Regions from separate parts of the Pseudomonas sp. Marseille-QA0892 genome, predicted to be linked through region 3. Evidence: predicted binding sites of a transcription regulator. Region 3 holds the regulator's gene; each other region holds the start of a gene.
What was found. Region 3 encodes sigma-54, which starts transcription at its own class of promoters, with help from an activator protein. Its sites were predicted from a motif close to ANTGGCATNNANNTTGCTNT; they were not measured.
Positions count from the first base shown of each region.

Region 1: the regulator sigma-54 is predicted to act here: its motif matches at 2,116-2,135, upstream of glnA (glutamate--ammonia ligase).
Region 2: the regulator sigma-54 is predicted to act here: its motif matches at 2,365-2,384, upstream of glnK (P-II family nitrogen regulator).

Region 1 is NZ_CM143104.1:3,533,397-3,538,455, forward strand. It holds gene typA (translational GTPase TypA) at 1-266, opposite strand, end outside; gene thiI (tRNA uracil 4-sulfurtransferase ThiI) at 444-1,898, opposite strand; gene glnA (glutamate--ammonia ligase) at 2,288-3,694, shown strand; gene ACY8D3_RS16480 (hypothetical protein) at 3,907-4,113, opposite strand; gene ACY8D3_RS16485 (NIPSNAP family protein) at 4,189-4,494, opposite strand; gene ACY8D3_RS16490 (glyoxalase superfamily protein) at 4,491-4,892, opposite strand; gene ACY8D3_RS16495 (threonine aldolase family protein) at 4,889-5,059, opposite strand, start outside.
Region 2 is NZ_CM143104.1:4,408,535-4,413,593, reverse strand. It holds gene ACY8D3_RS20400 (ammonium transporter) at 1-409, opposite strand, end outside; gene ACY8D3_RS20395 (ammonium transporter) at 504-1,823, opposite strand; gene glnK (P-II family nitrogen regulator) at 1,855-2,193, opposite strand; gene ACY8D3_RS20385 (accessory factor UbiK family protein) at 2,576-2,848, shown strand; gene ACY8D3_RS20380 (hypothetical protein) at 3,212-3,358, shown strand; partial or broken gene ACY8D3_RS20375 (YifB family Mg chelatase-like AAA ATPase) at 3,703-4,548, shown strand; gene ACY8D3_RS20370 (hypothetical protein) at 4,670-5,059, shown strand, end outside.
Region 3 is NZ_CM143104.1:642,202-647,260, forward strand. It holds gene rapZ (RNase adapter RapZ) at 1-571, opposite strand, end outside; gene ptsN (PTS IIA-like nitrogen regulatory protein PtsN) at 641-1,105, opposite strand; gene hpf (ribosome hibernation-promoting factor, HPF/YfiA family) at 1,121-1,429, opposite strand; gene ACY8D3_RS02770 (RNA polymerase factor sigma-54) at 1,562-3,073, opposite strand; gene lptB (LPS export ABC transporter ATP-binding protein) at 3,261-3,986, opposite strand; gene lptA (lipopolysaccharide transport periplasmic protein LptA) at 3,986-4,540, opposite strand; gene lptC (LPS export ABC transporter periplasmic protein LptC) at 4,527-5,059, opposite strand, start outside.

The DNA of each region.
Region 1 (5,059 bases), 1.8 Mb from region 3:
ATGACGCGCTCGACTTCGCCACCGAAGTCAGCGTGCCCGGGGGTGTCGACGATGTTGATGTCGTAGCCGTTCCACTTCAGGGCGGTGTTCTTCGCCAGAATGGTAATGCCGCGCTCTTTTTCCTGGTCGTTGGAGTCCATGACGCGCTCGTTTTCGAGCTCTTTACGATCCAGGGTGCCAGACAGCTTCAGCAGCTTGTCTACGAGCGTGGTCTTGCCATGGTCGACGTGCGCGATGATGGCGATATTGCGTAGTTTTTCGATCACAGTGTGTTCTCTTGGAGCGGCCAGCGATTGGAGTGCCGACCAGATTCGAAACGGGGCGCGAGCCGTACTCGGCACCCATACATGCCTATTCGTCGCACCGGGCAGCGCGACTGCAATCAAAGAGCCGGACGGTCGGGAGGGCGGTGGCGGATACTGCCGCCCAGCAGGCCGGCCTGCCTAGGCCGGGCGATACACACGCACATTCGCATGCCCCTCGTTGAGCAAGTGATGAGCATGCAGGCGGCTCATGACACCTTTATCGCAATACAGCAGGTACTGGCGATTTTCATCCAGCTCCTTGAAGCGGCTGTTGATCGCATAGAACGGCATCGGCTGGACTTCGACACCAGCCAGTTCGAGCGGCTCGTCCTCGCTGCTGTCGGGGTGACGGATATCCAGCACGATCTGGCCCGGCAGCGCCTCGCGCACTTCCTCGACCTGCAGGTCCTGCCCAAGCTCGTCGATAACGCGGTCCACCGTGACACGACGGGCACGCTCGAGCGCGCGATCCAGAATCGCCATGTCGAAATGGGATTCCTCATGCTCGATCCGGCCGCGCTTGGCGCGCGTGGTCGGGTTGACTGAAATGACGCCGCAGTACTCGGGCATGTGCTTGGCGTACTCGGCAGTGCCGATGGCGTACGCCGTGTCGATGATGTCCTGCTTGTGCGCAGCGATCAGTGGGCGCAGCACCAGCATGTCGGTCGCGGAATCGATAACGGACAGGTTCGGCAGCGTCTGGCTGGAGACCTGTGAGATAGCCTCACCGGTAACCAACGCGTCGATGTGCAGGTCCTCGGCGATCCGTGTCGCCGCACGCAGCATCATGCGCTTGAGGACGACACCCATCTGGCTGTTGTCCACCTTGTCGAGGATCTCGGCGACGACTTCTTCGAACGGCACGCTGATGAACAGCACGCGGTGCGAACTGCCGTATTTCTCCCAAAGATGGTGCGCCACTTCCATGACGCCCAGTTCATGGGCGCGGCCACCCAGATTGAAGAAGCAATAGTGGCTCAGCAGGCCGCGGCGCATCATCTCGAACGCAGCGACCGTGGAGTCGAAGCCGCCGGACATGAGCACAAGCGTCTGTTCGAGCGAGCCCAGCGGATAGCCACCGATGCCGTTGTGTTGGCGATGGATGATGAACAGCCGGTCGTGGCGAATTTCCAGGCGCACTTCCACTTCCGGCTGCTTCAAGGAGATACCGGCCGCGTCGAACTCACGGCGCAGATGGCTGCCGACGTAGCGCTCGATGTCCATGGAGGTGAACGAATGCTTGCCGGCGCGCTTGCATTTCACAGCGAAGACCTTGCCGCGCAACTGCTCGCCAAAGTGTGCACGGCACTTGTCGAGGACATCATCGAAGTCGCCCAGCGGGTATTCGTGCACTTCGAGGAAATGGGCGATACCAGGCATGCACTTGAGACGTTCGATGATCGCCTGCAATGCCTTGGGCTCGCTGACGCCCGTCTGGATCTCAAGATTGTCCCACTCGCCCTGCACGTCGAGCACAGGGTCCAGACCCTTGAGCACGGTGCGCACGTTCTTTGCCAGCTGTCGGATGAACTGCTTGCGCACCGGCCGGCTCTTGATCGTGATTTCAGGAAAGACTTTGACGACGAGTTTCATGACAAAAGCGGGGCAGCCTGGGCGCCAGAAAAAGAAGGGCGCGAATTATAGCGGAATTGTTCAAGCTTTAACCAAAAAGAATGTACCGGCGGTCCAGCGCACCAAAAGTGCCCACTCGCTCAATCCATTGCACCAAAAACAGGCGCACCTGGTCCGATGTAGTGCCGCTGAACGTGCCACAACCGGGACGCTGCGGGGTCGCAGCCCATTCCGGGGCACTGGCATACATATTGCTCCCTTGTGAGGCAGCTCGTTCTGGCGGAGTATCCCGCCCGGCTTCAGGGCATTTCCGAGGCGTTCTCGTGCCAGCTGGCACCGCGTCGAGGTGGTGTTCGCAAGGCACTTATTGGGGGCCCCAACGACCGGCTCCCGTCCAACTGGAGGACAACATGTCTAAGGCTGTTCAACTGATCAAAGACCATGACGTGAAGTGGGTTGACCTGCGCTTCACCGATACCAAGGGCAAGCAGCAGCACGTCACCATGCCAGCCCGCGACGCCCTGGACGAAGACTTCTTCGAACATGGCAAGATGTTCGACGGCTCCTCCATTGCCGGTTGGAAGGGCATTGAAGCCTCCGACATGATCCTCATGCCGGACGACAGCACCGCCGTACTGGATCCGTTCACCGAAGAGCCGACGCTGATCCTGGTTTGCGACATCATCGAGCCGTCCACGATGCAGGCCTATGAGCGCGATCCCCGCGGTATCGCCAAAGCCGCCGAGGAATACCTGAAGTCCACTGGTATCGGTGACACCGTATTCGTTGGTCCAGAGCCCGAGTTCTTCATCTTCGACGAAGTGAAGTTCAAGTCCGACATCTCCGGCTCGATGTTCAAGATCTTCTCCGAGCAGGCTTCCTGGAACACCGACGCTGACTTCGAGACGGGCAACAAGGGCCACCGTCCAGGCGTCAAGGGTGGTTACTTCCCGGTTCCGCCGGTCGACCACGACCACGAAATCCGCACCGCCATGTGCAACGCCCTGGAAGAGATGGGCCTCGTCGTCGAAGTCCACCACCACGAAGTGGCGACTGCCGGCCAGAACGAGATCGGTGTGAAGTTCAACACGCTCGTTGCCAAGGCTGACGAAACCCAGACCCTGAAGTACTGCGTACACAACGTTGCTGACGCATACGGCAAGACCGCTACCTTCATGCCGAAGCCGCTGTACGGTGACAACGGCTCGGGCATGCACGTCCACATGTCCATCTCGAAGGACGGCAAGAACACCTTCGCAGGCGACGGCTACGCTGGCCTGTCCGAAACCGCCCTGTACTTCATCGGCGGCATCATCAAGCACGGCAAGGCGCTGAACGGCTTCACCAACCCGTCGACCAACTCCTACAAGCGTCTGGTCCCAGGTTTCGAAGCACCGGTCATGCTGGCGTACTCGGCCCGTAACCGTTCGGCCTCGATCCGTATTCCGTATGTTTCCAGCCCGAAAGGCCGTCGTATCGAAGCGCGTTTCCCGGACCCGGCTGCCAACCCCTACCTGTGCTTCGCTGCACTGCTGATGGCCGGTCTGGACGGCATCCAGAACAAGATCCACCCTGGCGATGCAGCCGACAAGAACCTGTACGACCTGCCGCCGGAAGAAGGCAAGAAGATCCCGCAGGTTTGCGGCAGCCTGAAGGAAGCCCTGGAAGAGCTGGACAAGGGCCGTGCGTTCCTCACCAAGGGCGGCGTCTTCACCGACGAGTTCATCGATGCCTACATCGAGTTGAAGTCCGAGGAAGAGATCAAGGTCCGCACCTTCGTGCACCCGCTGGAATACGACCTGTACTACAGCGTCTGATCCGGAGTTGAACGAAAACGCCCCGACATGTCGGGGCGTTTTTGTTTGTGTAGAAAACCACGCACAGGCTACACGGCGCCTGGCACGGCGCAGCCCCATTACGCTAAGCGCGGGTTATGCCCATGGCCTTCGGTGGGCTGAAGCCCACCCTACTCGACGGTCCGCAAGGTCGAAACGGCGGCGGCTGCTACAAGCGCGCCTGGACCGAGCCGTCAGATGCCTTCGTCGCCCTGGTATTCCTCTGTAGCCCGCGCGACCATCTCGCGCCAGTTCTTGCGTTCGTCCATGAGCATGGACAGCGCCTCGTGCGCAGCGAGAAATGCATCGCGGTAATCGCGCTCCACGCCATCTACCGCGTCACCTGCGTGCTGATGGACCTTGTCCAGAAGCGATTCCAGCTTCGAATTGTCGAGCGCCATGTCTGTTCTCTCCGGCTTACGTTACGTTCTATAGCAGACAGGCCCAAGGGAACACGGTTCAGGCAGGTGATCGGCTCACGCCAGGACGGGCCTCATAAAACTGCGCTCATAATGCAGGATGCATCGGGTCTGTTCGGCGTAGCGAAATGCGGCCTGGCAGGCCTCATCCTCCATCGAGGCCGCACGATAGCGTTCGTATTCCGCCAGAGACGGAAATGAGAACAGCGCCAGCGCGATGTTGTTGGCGCCCTCGGATGGTAGGAAATACCCGTGATGCGTGCCGCCGAACGCGCTTACGAGCGGTATCCACAGCTTCGCGTAGTGTTCGAACTCTTCGATCTTGTAGGGATCGAGGGTATAGCGCAGGTAGCAGGTGATCATGGATGGGTTTCCGTGAAAACAAGGCGATTGCCGAACGGATCGATAATGCTCATTTCGCGTGAGCCCCATGGCTTCTCTTCGATAGCGGGGCGCGCGTTTCCGTAGTGGCGCGCATTGAGGCGGTCGCAGAACCCCGCAAGGTCCACACACTCGATCCGCAGCGCCGCGCCCGGGCATGCATCGCCGTGGTGCTCGCTCAAATGCAGCACGCAGTTGCCGAGCGCCACCTCCATATAGAGCGGCAATGACGGCTCGTACCGGTGGGTCCAGCGCACCTCGAAGCCCAGAAAGTCGCAATAGAACGCACGGGCCTTGGCTTCATCGAAGCTGCGAAGCACAGGCACGACCGCGCCCACCATTACCTGCTCCGGCGTGGCGTGGCCGGGCGAAGGTGTCATGCTGCGATGGATTGCATGACAAGACGAATGTCCGCTGCGAGCGCTTCGACCCGCTCCATGTCCGTATCCCAGGAGCACATGAACCGCGCACCGCCTCCAATGAACGTGTAGAAACGCCAGCCCCGTGCACTCAGTGCCTCGAGCGCGGCATCCGGCATCTGCAGGAA
Region 2 (5,059 bases), 890 kb from region 3:
AAAGCTTCATCCGCTCGGCGACCGCACCCGAGACAACCGACATGCAGGTCGCGGCAAAGACGATCTGGAAGAAGAAATCGGCACGCGCCGAGTAGTACGGCGCATCGTCGCCACCGGCCATGACTGCATCCGCAGTGTGCTCATCACCGATCAGGAAGCCCAGGCTTGGGAGGATGCCCCCTGCGGGGCTCGAATACATGATGTAGTAGCCGACCAACAGATACATGACCGACGCAATGGCGAACAGCACGATGTTTTTGGTCAGGATCTCGGTCGTGTTCTTGGCGCGGACGAGACCGGCCTCAAGCATGGCGAAGCCTGCGGCCATCCACATGACCAGCGCGCCACAAACAACGAAGTAAAGGGTATCCAGCCCGTACTGAACGGGAATGACTGCTGCAGTTTCCATATTCACCTCTTGCTGTCGCGTCCATTGCGGACGCCATCAGTGAATGCACCCGGCAGCGCCGGGCGCATTTCCCTCGTTTTCGGTGACAGGCGGCTTACAGGTTGTAGCCGCGCTCGTTGTGCAGGGCCAGGTCCAGGCCCACCGTTTCTTCTTCTTCGGTGACACGCAGCCCGAGGACCAGGTCGATCACCTTCAGAATGATGTAGGTCAGCACAACCGTGTAGGTGATCGTGAAGGCAACGCTTTCGAACTGAATCCACAGCTGCGTTGCGATGCTTTCAACTTCGCCGAAACCGCCCAGGGCAGGCGATGCAAAGGCGCCTGTCAGGATCGCGCCCACGATGCCACCAACCGCATGGACGCCAAACACGTCCAGCGCATCGTCATACTGCAGCTTGCGTTTGAGGCTGGTGGCGCAGAAGAAGCAGATGACGCCAGAGGCAATACCGATCGCCATGGCGCCTGCCGGGCCAACCGTACCGGCGGCTGGCGTGATGGCTACCAGGCCTGCCACGACACCAGACGCGATGCCCAATGCACTTGGCTTACCGTGTGCCACCCATTCCGCGAACATCCACGCCAGCGCTGCAGCCGCCGTCGCAATCTGCGTCACCAGCATCGCCATGCCGGCCGTCTGGTCTGCAGCTACCGCAGAGCCCGCATTGAAACCGAACCAGCCTACCCACAGCATGGCCGCGCCCATCAGGGTGTAGCCGAGGTTGTGCGGTGCCATGGGCGTCGTCGGGAAGCCCTTGCGCTTGCCGATCATCAGGCATGCGACCAGGCCTGCAATACCGGCATTGATGTGCACCACGGTGCCACCGGCGAAGTCGAGCACCCCCCAGTCCCACATCAGGGCACCGTCGCCGCTCCAGACCATGTGGGCAATCGGAATGTAGACGAGAGTGAACCAGACGCCTGTGAAGATCAGCATGGCCGAGAACTTCATTCGCTCGGCGAACGCGCCCACGATGAGCGCAGGCGTGATGATCGCAAAGGTCATCTGGAACGTGACGAATACGCTTTCGGGAAATGCCTCGGTCAGGCTTTCCTTGGTGACATTGACGAGAAAGGCGTTGGAGAACCCACCGATGAAGGAATTGAGGTTCAACACGCCGGCTTCCATACCTGTCGTGTCGAACGCCAGGCTGTAGCCGTAGACCATCCAGAGGATGCTGATAAGCCCTGTGACAGCGAAGCATTGCATCATGACCGAGAGGATGTTCTTGGAGCGGACCATGCCGCCGTAGAACAGCGCCAGACCTGGAATGGTCATGAACAGCACCAGTGCCGTCGATACCAGCATCCAGGCAGTGTCGCCACTGTTGAGAGTCGCCTCTTCCTGCGCCAGGGCAATGCCTGGGCAAAAAAGAGACGCAAGGGCTCCTAGCCCCGCGAAATTTCGCAGAGTCATGAGAAAGTGCTCCTGGGCGGGGTAGAAAAGCTTAGATCGCGTCTGTGCCGGTTTCGCCGGTACGGATACGGATAGCCTGTTCCAGACTGACTACGAAAATTTTGCCGTCACCGATCTTGCCGGTGTTGGCGGCCTTGGTGATCGCCTCGATAACGCGATCAAGCTGGTCGTCAGCAATTGCGACGTCGATCTTGACCTTCGGAAGGAAGTCGACAACGTACTCTGCGCCACGATAGAGCTCGGTGTGCCCTTTCTGACGGCCGAAACCCTTGACCTCGGTAACGGTGATGCCTTGAACACCGATCTCGGACAAGGATTCGCGGACATCGTCGAGCTTGAATGGCTTGATGATGGCAGTGACTAATTTCATAACGATCTCCCGTGAAGGTGGACTCGCCCAGGACACGAACCCGGATCAAGTCTAAGCGCAGTGTCTGGCTTTGTAACGCTCGAGCCCCAAGGCATCGAAGAACCAGCTGCCACAGCGAAGCGCCCCCGCTTCGCGGAACGCCAGCGGCGCTGGCGTCCTTCTGACCTCTCCTAAGCAGAATCCTTGCCATATATTCTGAAACCAACGCGCGCGCCTCGTCGCGTGGATAGCGATCAGGATTCCCAATCAATCAAGCGGTGCGGGCGCACCATTAGCGATCACATCCATTGAGATGGGAGCACCAGATCGGTGCAGTCATGTCGCCAGATCGGCTATAGCGAGCGTGCTACCATGCCGACAAACCTGAATGACGGAACTGCTCATGCTGCCTCCCAAGTCTTTGTTCGAAACGGTCAATGCCCAGGTATCGCGCCTACTGACCGAGGCCCCTTCCCTGCCGCGTGGAGAAGTGGAATCCCAGCTCAAGATGCTGCTGCAGAGCGCGTTCAGTCGTCTCGATCTGGTCAGCCGTGAGGAATTCGATACCCAGATGGTCGTTCTGGAGCGCACTCGCACACGGCTGGAAGCGCTTGAGCGCAAACTGGAGGCGCTGGAGGCACAGACCGCTAAGGCACCTGAAGTGCCCCGCAGCTGATATCAGACTCGAGAAAAGGCGCCAGCTGACTGCGCTTGGCCGGCGCCCCACCGCCAGATCCGGTGCATGACAGGCATAGGTGGGCCGAGCTCGTTAGGCCCGCGCATTGCCTAGCGGCAAGCATTCCCCTTATTGCCGGACGTCCAAAGTACCGCGACACGTGAGTTTGCACGCTGCCGCCACCCAGGCCAGGCGTAGCGGGAGCGCGCCCGTGCGCGTGCAAAAGCGGGAATAGCATGGCCGAAGCTCAGCGTTTAGCGGCTGCTCCCGTTTAACGTTGCGGATAATCTGGCTGTCGCTGGCTCGTCCGTCGCCTCGCCCGAAGCCGCGAGAAGACAGCTTACAGGCCGCGGCGCCAGCGGCATGCCGCGTTACATCCTGCCCTGCACCCAGCAGGATCTTCAGGTCGTTCATAAAGATATCCACCGCACTGCTGACCTTCGGCTCAACCTGAACATGCATGGCCCTCAAAGCTTGCTCATCGAACTCGAAACGGCTGAACGACCATGACGTTTAACTAGACGACCGCTCACCCTCCCCTGCCGGCATGAATAGCCATGGCCTATTCGTGCGCTGCTTCAGCGATGCCAAACGCAGCATGTCCTGGCCGCGTGGATGCCTTTACTACGACAAGCCTGCAGCAGGGCATTGCGCAGGGTGCGCGTGAGGCTTTGAGGTTCGGAGGTGTGGAACCATGGGCCACGGAGCTGCACCCGAATACGCGTTCTGGAACCTGTTCGAGCGCACATTGATGCGCCGGAGCGCAAACTCCTGGCACTGGAAGCCCAAGCCGTAAAGGCACCCGAGCCGCCCCGCGACCGAGACTGCGGGGCGCGTGATCAAGGAGCGATCTCATGTCTCTCGCTGTTATCCACAGCCGTGCTCAGGTCGGCGTCGAAGCGCCGTCCGTAACGGTCGAGGCTCATCTCGCGAATGGGCTACCCTCCCTGACCCTCGTCGGGTTGCCTGAAACGGCCGTGAAGGAAAGCAAGGATCGCGTACGAAGCGCGATCCAGAGCTCCGGCTTCGAATTCCCCAGCCGTCGCATAACCTTGAATCTGGCGCCAGCGGACCTGCCCAAGGACGGCGGTCGGTTCGACATCGCCATCGCGCTGGGGCTGCTGGCAGCCAGCGGCCAGATCCCTTCTGAAGCCCTGCAATCAATCGAATGTCTTGGCGAACTTGCGCTCTCAGGGGCAATCAGGCCGGTACAGGGTGTACTGCCTGCTGCGCTGGCTGCGCGTGATGCGGGCCGCGCTCTGATCGTGCCACAGGAAAACGCCGAGGAAGCCTGTCTCGCCAGCGGGCTTCAAGTGTACGCAGCAGGCCACTTGCTGGAGCTAGCCGCGCATTTCAATGGCCATACGCCCATCGCGCCTTATGAGGCCAACGGCCTGCTTCGGCAATCGCCACCCTACCCGGACCTTGCCGACGTCCAGGGCCAACTGGCGGCCAAGCGCGCGCTGCTCGTTGCAGCAGCCGGCCGGCATAATCTCCTGCTGAGCGGGCCGCCGGGGACCGGCAAGACGTTGCTCGCGAGCCGCCTGCCGGGTCTATTACCGCCCCTGGATGAACGTGAAGCCATGGAAGTAGCGGCCATTCAGTCGGTGGCTAGCCATGTTCCTCTGAAGGCGTGGCCACAGCGCCCCTTTCGCCATCCTCACCACAGCGCGTCGGGCCCGGCGCTGGTGGGCGGCGGCTGTGACTTACGGGAATTAATGCGACACAGCGAAATAATCTGCGACAAGCACGAAAAAGACTCAGAATCAGCGCCACGATCAGGCAGCCATCGTGGCGTTGCTGTTTTGAGGATGAAGAACGATGCCCATCAGGCTCGAGCAACCGATTAAGCCATTGAGTCGGGTTATCCGACTCGAAAGCGACCTAGGAATAAGCGACCACGCGATGATCGCGTGGTGGTATTGCGGCATCTACAAAAATCCGGTTGCTAACTCTCAGCCCCATGCCCTCGTCGCGTTCAGAGAAATAGGGCCTGAGGGCCTAGGGGACGAGATCATTCCTCGCCGCATCCCTATTACTGAACTTGGCCAAGTTCGCATCGGCAGTATCTGGAAAGATCAGAAATGCCAGTCCGAAGCTATCTTCGAAGTCGATAAGTTCGACGTGATGATCAGCAGAAACACTTGGCGAGTGGTCTCGTTCAATGAGGCCCTGCTACAAGGCAATGCGCCGCCATACCCTTCTGAAATT
Region 3 (5,059 bases):
GGCAGCGCACATCGAAGACGAGGTCGGCGTCCACCGGCATTCCACGTTTGAAGCCGAACGACTCGATAAGGAAGGCGGTACCCGGCTCGGGCTGGTTCAGCAAGCGAATCTTGATCAGGTCGCGGAGTTGATACAGGTTTAACCGCGTCGTATCGATCTTCAGGTCAGACAGCTCAGCAATTGGGGCGAGCAGCTGCTTTTCGGCCTCGATGGCTTCAGCCAGCGAGCGGGAGGAGTTTGTTAGCGGATGGCGCCGACGCGTTTCCGAGAACCGCTTGAATAACGTTTCCTCGTCAGCATCGAGATAGAGCAGATCACACTGGATGTATCGGCTACGCACTTCTGATAGCAGCTCTGGAAAGCGCTGAAGCTGGCTTGGCAAATTTCGGGCGTCGATTGATACGGCGACCTGAGGATGGATCAATTCGGTATGGAGCAACGCGCGCTCGGCCAGTTCGGGCAAGAGCGCGGCCGGCAGGTTGTCGATGCAATAGAATCCGTTGTCCTCAAGGACGTCGAGCGCTGTGCTCTTGCCGGATCCCGAGCGCCCACTGACGATGATCAGGCGCATAACGTATCCGCTTGGCTGGGCAAAGGGTAGAGCGTATGTCGCTGCGTCATAGGTCGTCGCCGTGATTGCTTACTGTCCGCTTTGCAGTTCGACCACCGTGTTGTACAAGGCGTTGCTGTCGGGCGCTTTACGAAGCCGATCACGCACTTCGGCGCGGTCCAGTAGACCCGCTATCTGACGAAGCAGTTGCAGATGCTCTTCGGTTGCAGACTCGGGGACGAGCAGCACGAGAAGGAGGTCGACCGGTGCACCATCGAGCGCATCGAAATCCACAGCCGTCTCGAGTCGGAGAACGGCTGCCATCGGGGACCGGCATCCCGAAAATCGACAGTGAGGAATGGCGATACCGTTACCGAAGCCGGTCGATCCCAGCTTTTCACGGGCTACGAGGCTCTCGAAGATCTGCTGGGCGTCCATTTCGGGGACATCCCGGGCAATGACGGCGCCGATCTGTTCGAGTACGCGTTTCTTGCTGCCGCCCGGCGCGTTCACGACGGAACGGCCGGGGGTCAGAATATTTTCAAGTCGGATCATGATAGGGAGTGACCCTCAGCGGGCGTAGAGCCCTTGCTGCCGGTCGAGCTGCTTCTCTTTGCGTTTGATGAGTTGGCGGTCGAGCTTGTCGGTCAACAAGTCGATAGCGGCATACATGTCGGTGTGCTCGGCGTTCGCGACGACTTCGCCCCCGGATATGTGAAGGGTGGCTTCGATCTTCTGTTTGAGCTTTTCGACTTGCATGATGATCTGCACGTTGGTGATCTTGTCGAAATGGCGCTCCAGCCGTTCCAGCTTTTCCCCGATGTATTCACGGAGAGGTTGGGTGACGTCCAGTTGATGTCCACTGATATTCACTTGCATACCGCGTTCTCCTTGTTGCCTCTGCGGAGTGACGTGCCGGGGCACATCACTGAAACACGTCGGCGGCCGGTTCTTGCGGCTGCTCGGGTTCGTAATGGCGAACGCCTTACAGTCCAAGAGCCTACGGTAGCGTCACATCAGTCGCTTGCGCTCGCTTGAGGGTGCGATACCCAGAGATTCGCGGTACTTGGCGACGGTGCGGCGCGCTACCTGGATGCCCTGTTCCTCCAGTAAACCAGCGATCTTGCTGTCGCTCAACGGCTTTTTCGCATTTTCCGCCGCCACCAGTTTCTTGATGATCGCGCGGATCGCGGTGGACGAGCATTCGCCGCCTTCGGCCGTGCTGACATGGCTAGAGAAAAAGTATTTCAGCTCGTAGATGCCGCGGGGGGTATGCATGAACTTCTGTGTCGTGACCCGCGAAATCGTCGATTCGTGCATGCCCACGGCCTCAGCAATGTCGTGCAACACCAACGGCTTCATCGCCTCTTCCCCATACTCGAGGAAGCCGCGTTGATGCTCGACGATTTGGGTCGCGACCTTCATCAGCGTTTCATTCCGGCTTTGCAGGCTTTTGATGAACCACCGTGCTTCCTGAAGCTGGTTTCGCATGAACGTATTGTCGGCGCTTGAGTCGGCACGGCGGACGAACCCGGCGTACTGCGGGTTTACGCGTAGACGAGGCATCGCTTCCTGGTTCAGCTCTACCAGCCAGCGGTCGTTGTGCTTGCGCACGATAACGTCAGGCACGACGTACTCGGGTTCTCCGGCTTCAATCTGGGAGCCTGGCCGCGGGTTGAGCGACTGGATGAGCTCGATAACCTGGCGAAGGTCATCTTCCTTGATCTTCATCCGACGCATGAGCTGGCTGTAGTCCCGGCCAGCCAACAGATCCAGGTAGTCGCCGACAAGACGCTGGGCTTCGCTCAACCATTCAGTCGACGCAGGTAGCTGATGCAATTGAAGTAGAAGACATTCGCGCAGATCTCGTGCACCAATGCCCGCGGGTTCGAACTGCTGGATGCGGCGGAGAACGACTTCGACCTCATCGATTTCGATATCCAGCTCGGGATCGAACCCTGCTGTGATTTCCGCAAGGTCTTCTTCCAGGTAGCCCTGGTCGTTGATGCAATCGATCAGCGTGACCGCAATGAGGCGATCCGTATCCGACATCGGCGCGAGATTGAGCTGCCAGAGCAGGTGGCTTTGGAGGCTTTCGCCTGCCGACGTCCGCGCAGAAAAATCCCATTCATCATCTTCGCTGCTGGGGAGGTTGCTCGCGCTGGTCTGGTAGATGTCTTCCCATGCCGTATCGACGGGAAGCTCGTTCGGTATCCGGTCGCTCCAGTCCGTCTCTTCGAACGAATCGCCGTCGGATTCATTGCTGATCGGGACAGTTGCCTCTTGGAAGCTGTCTTGGCTATTAGCTTGCGATGTACCTTGCTCGGCACCATCAGCCATGGGGTCAGTGGTGTCGAAATCTTCCCCGTCTTCCTGACGTTCGAGCATCGGGTTCGAGTCGAGCGCTTCCTGAATTTCCTGCTGGAGGTCCAGCGTCGAAAGCTGGAGTAAGCGAATGGCCTGCTGCAACTGCGGCGTCATCGTCAGTTGCTGGCCCATCTTCAGAACTAGCGATGGTTTCATAGCAGAGGATCGCACCTACATTACCGACGCCTCGGCGTCTGTCCATTTCGAAGCGCTCTGAAGCGCCTTAAGCAAATTATATGCCTGATTTAGAGGCGTTTGCCTAGCCCTTCTTTGGGCGGAATGTGACGGTGCAGGTGCCGCAGCCGTTCGAAGGGCTCAGGCCATCGGGGTATTCCAAGGTTCGCTACAGGCGGAACTCGTGGCCTAAGTAGACTTCCTTGACGAGCGCGTTGTCGAGAACGTCCTGGGCCGTGCCCTCGGCAATAAGCTGGCCGTCGCTGACGATATAAGCAAGCTCGCAGATATCCAGCGTCTCCCGAACGTTGTGGTCCGTGATCAGGACGCCGATTCCTTTATTCTTGAGATGATAGATGATCTGCTTGATGTCCCCAACCGAGATAGGGTCTACGCCCGCGAAGGGCTCGTCCAGCAGGATGAACTTGGGTTCCGTTGCCAGCGCACGAGCGATCTCGACCCGGCGCCGCTCACCACCGGAAAGGCTCATACCGAGGCTGTCGCGTATATGGGTGATGTGGAATTCCTGTAGCAGGCTTTCCAGTGCCTTCTCCCGGCCTGCGCGATCCAGATCCTTTCGGGTTTCCAAGATAGCCATGATGTTGTCCGTTACGCTGAGCTTGCGGAAGATCGACGCTTCCTGCGGCAGGTAACCGATGCCAGCGCGCGCTCGGCCGTGCATGGGCTGGAAGCTGACATCCTGATCGTCGATCAATACGCGGCCCTGATCGGCCCGAACCAGCCCCACGATCATGTAGAAGCAGGTTGTCTTGCCGGCGCCGTTCGGGCCGAGCAACCCTACAATCTGTCCGCTTTCAATGGAAAGGCTAACGTCGCGAACAACCTGTCTGCTTTTATAGCTCTTCGCCAGGTGCTGGGCTTTGAGAATTGCCATTAGCGCGATGAATCCTGCTGTTGCTGTTCGGGCTTCTTCTGCGGCTGAATGACCATGTCGATGCGCGGGCGCGGTGTGGTGATCGACTTGTCGTTCGCGCGTCCGGCATTCACGATCTGCCGGCGGGTGTCATATACGATTTTCTCGCCTTCGAAGGTATTGCCCTGCTGCACAACCTTGGCCTGGTCGGTCAGGGTGATGCGCTCATTGGCTGAGAAATACTGGATCGTAAGTCCGTACGCCTTGACGATGGGGTCACCCTCGCGCGGCTGTTGCTCGTAGTAGGCCGGACGGCCTACCGAGGTAAATACGTCCACGTCTCCCTGGGCGTTCTGGGTGATGGTCACCGTATCACCCGTGATTTTCATCGTGCCCTGGGTAATCACGACGTCACCCCGGTAGACGGCAACCTTCTTTTGGTCATCGATCTCGGCGCTGTCGGCTTGGACGCGGATGGGTTGTTCGCGGTCGCTCGGCAGGGCCCAGGCAGTGGCGCTGGCCATCAAGGAGGCGCTCAAACCGAGGAACAAGGGAAACTTTTTAACGAGCCTCATGCTGGCCTCTTACGTTGGACTGCAGGATCATCCTGCCTTCGTTCAGGTACGCTTTCATGCCTTGGCCCGTGGTGACCCCATTGGCGGCGTCGATTCTAACGGGTTGCTGGGTTTCAGCATATTGTCGGTCCGGAAAGACCGTGAGCCGGGATGTTGTGAGTATCGATGGTCGGCCGCTTGCGTCGGTCTTGTCGACCTTTACATTTTCGATCAATTCGACCTGCGCGCCCTCGGGGCCGACTTCTCCGCGGTCAGAACGGATGTTCCACGGAATTTCGTTGCCCCGGTAGAGCTGCATTCGTGGTTGTTCCATGTAGGTGACATCGCTACTTTCCACGTGTTCTAGCGCATCGGACTGCATTTCGTAATCACGCTGACCGTCTTCCTGGAATTGAATCGTCCGTACGTTCTTCGCGTAGAAGTCGATTGTCTTGTCGTCCTTCGCAGGCGCAGGCGGCTGCTCGAGAAATGTCTCGGGGCGGATATTCCAATAACCCAGCAATCCCAGCGCTATCGCGA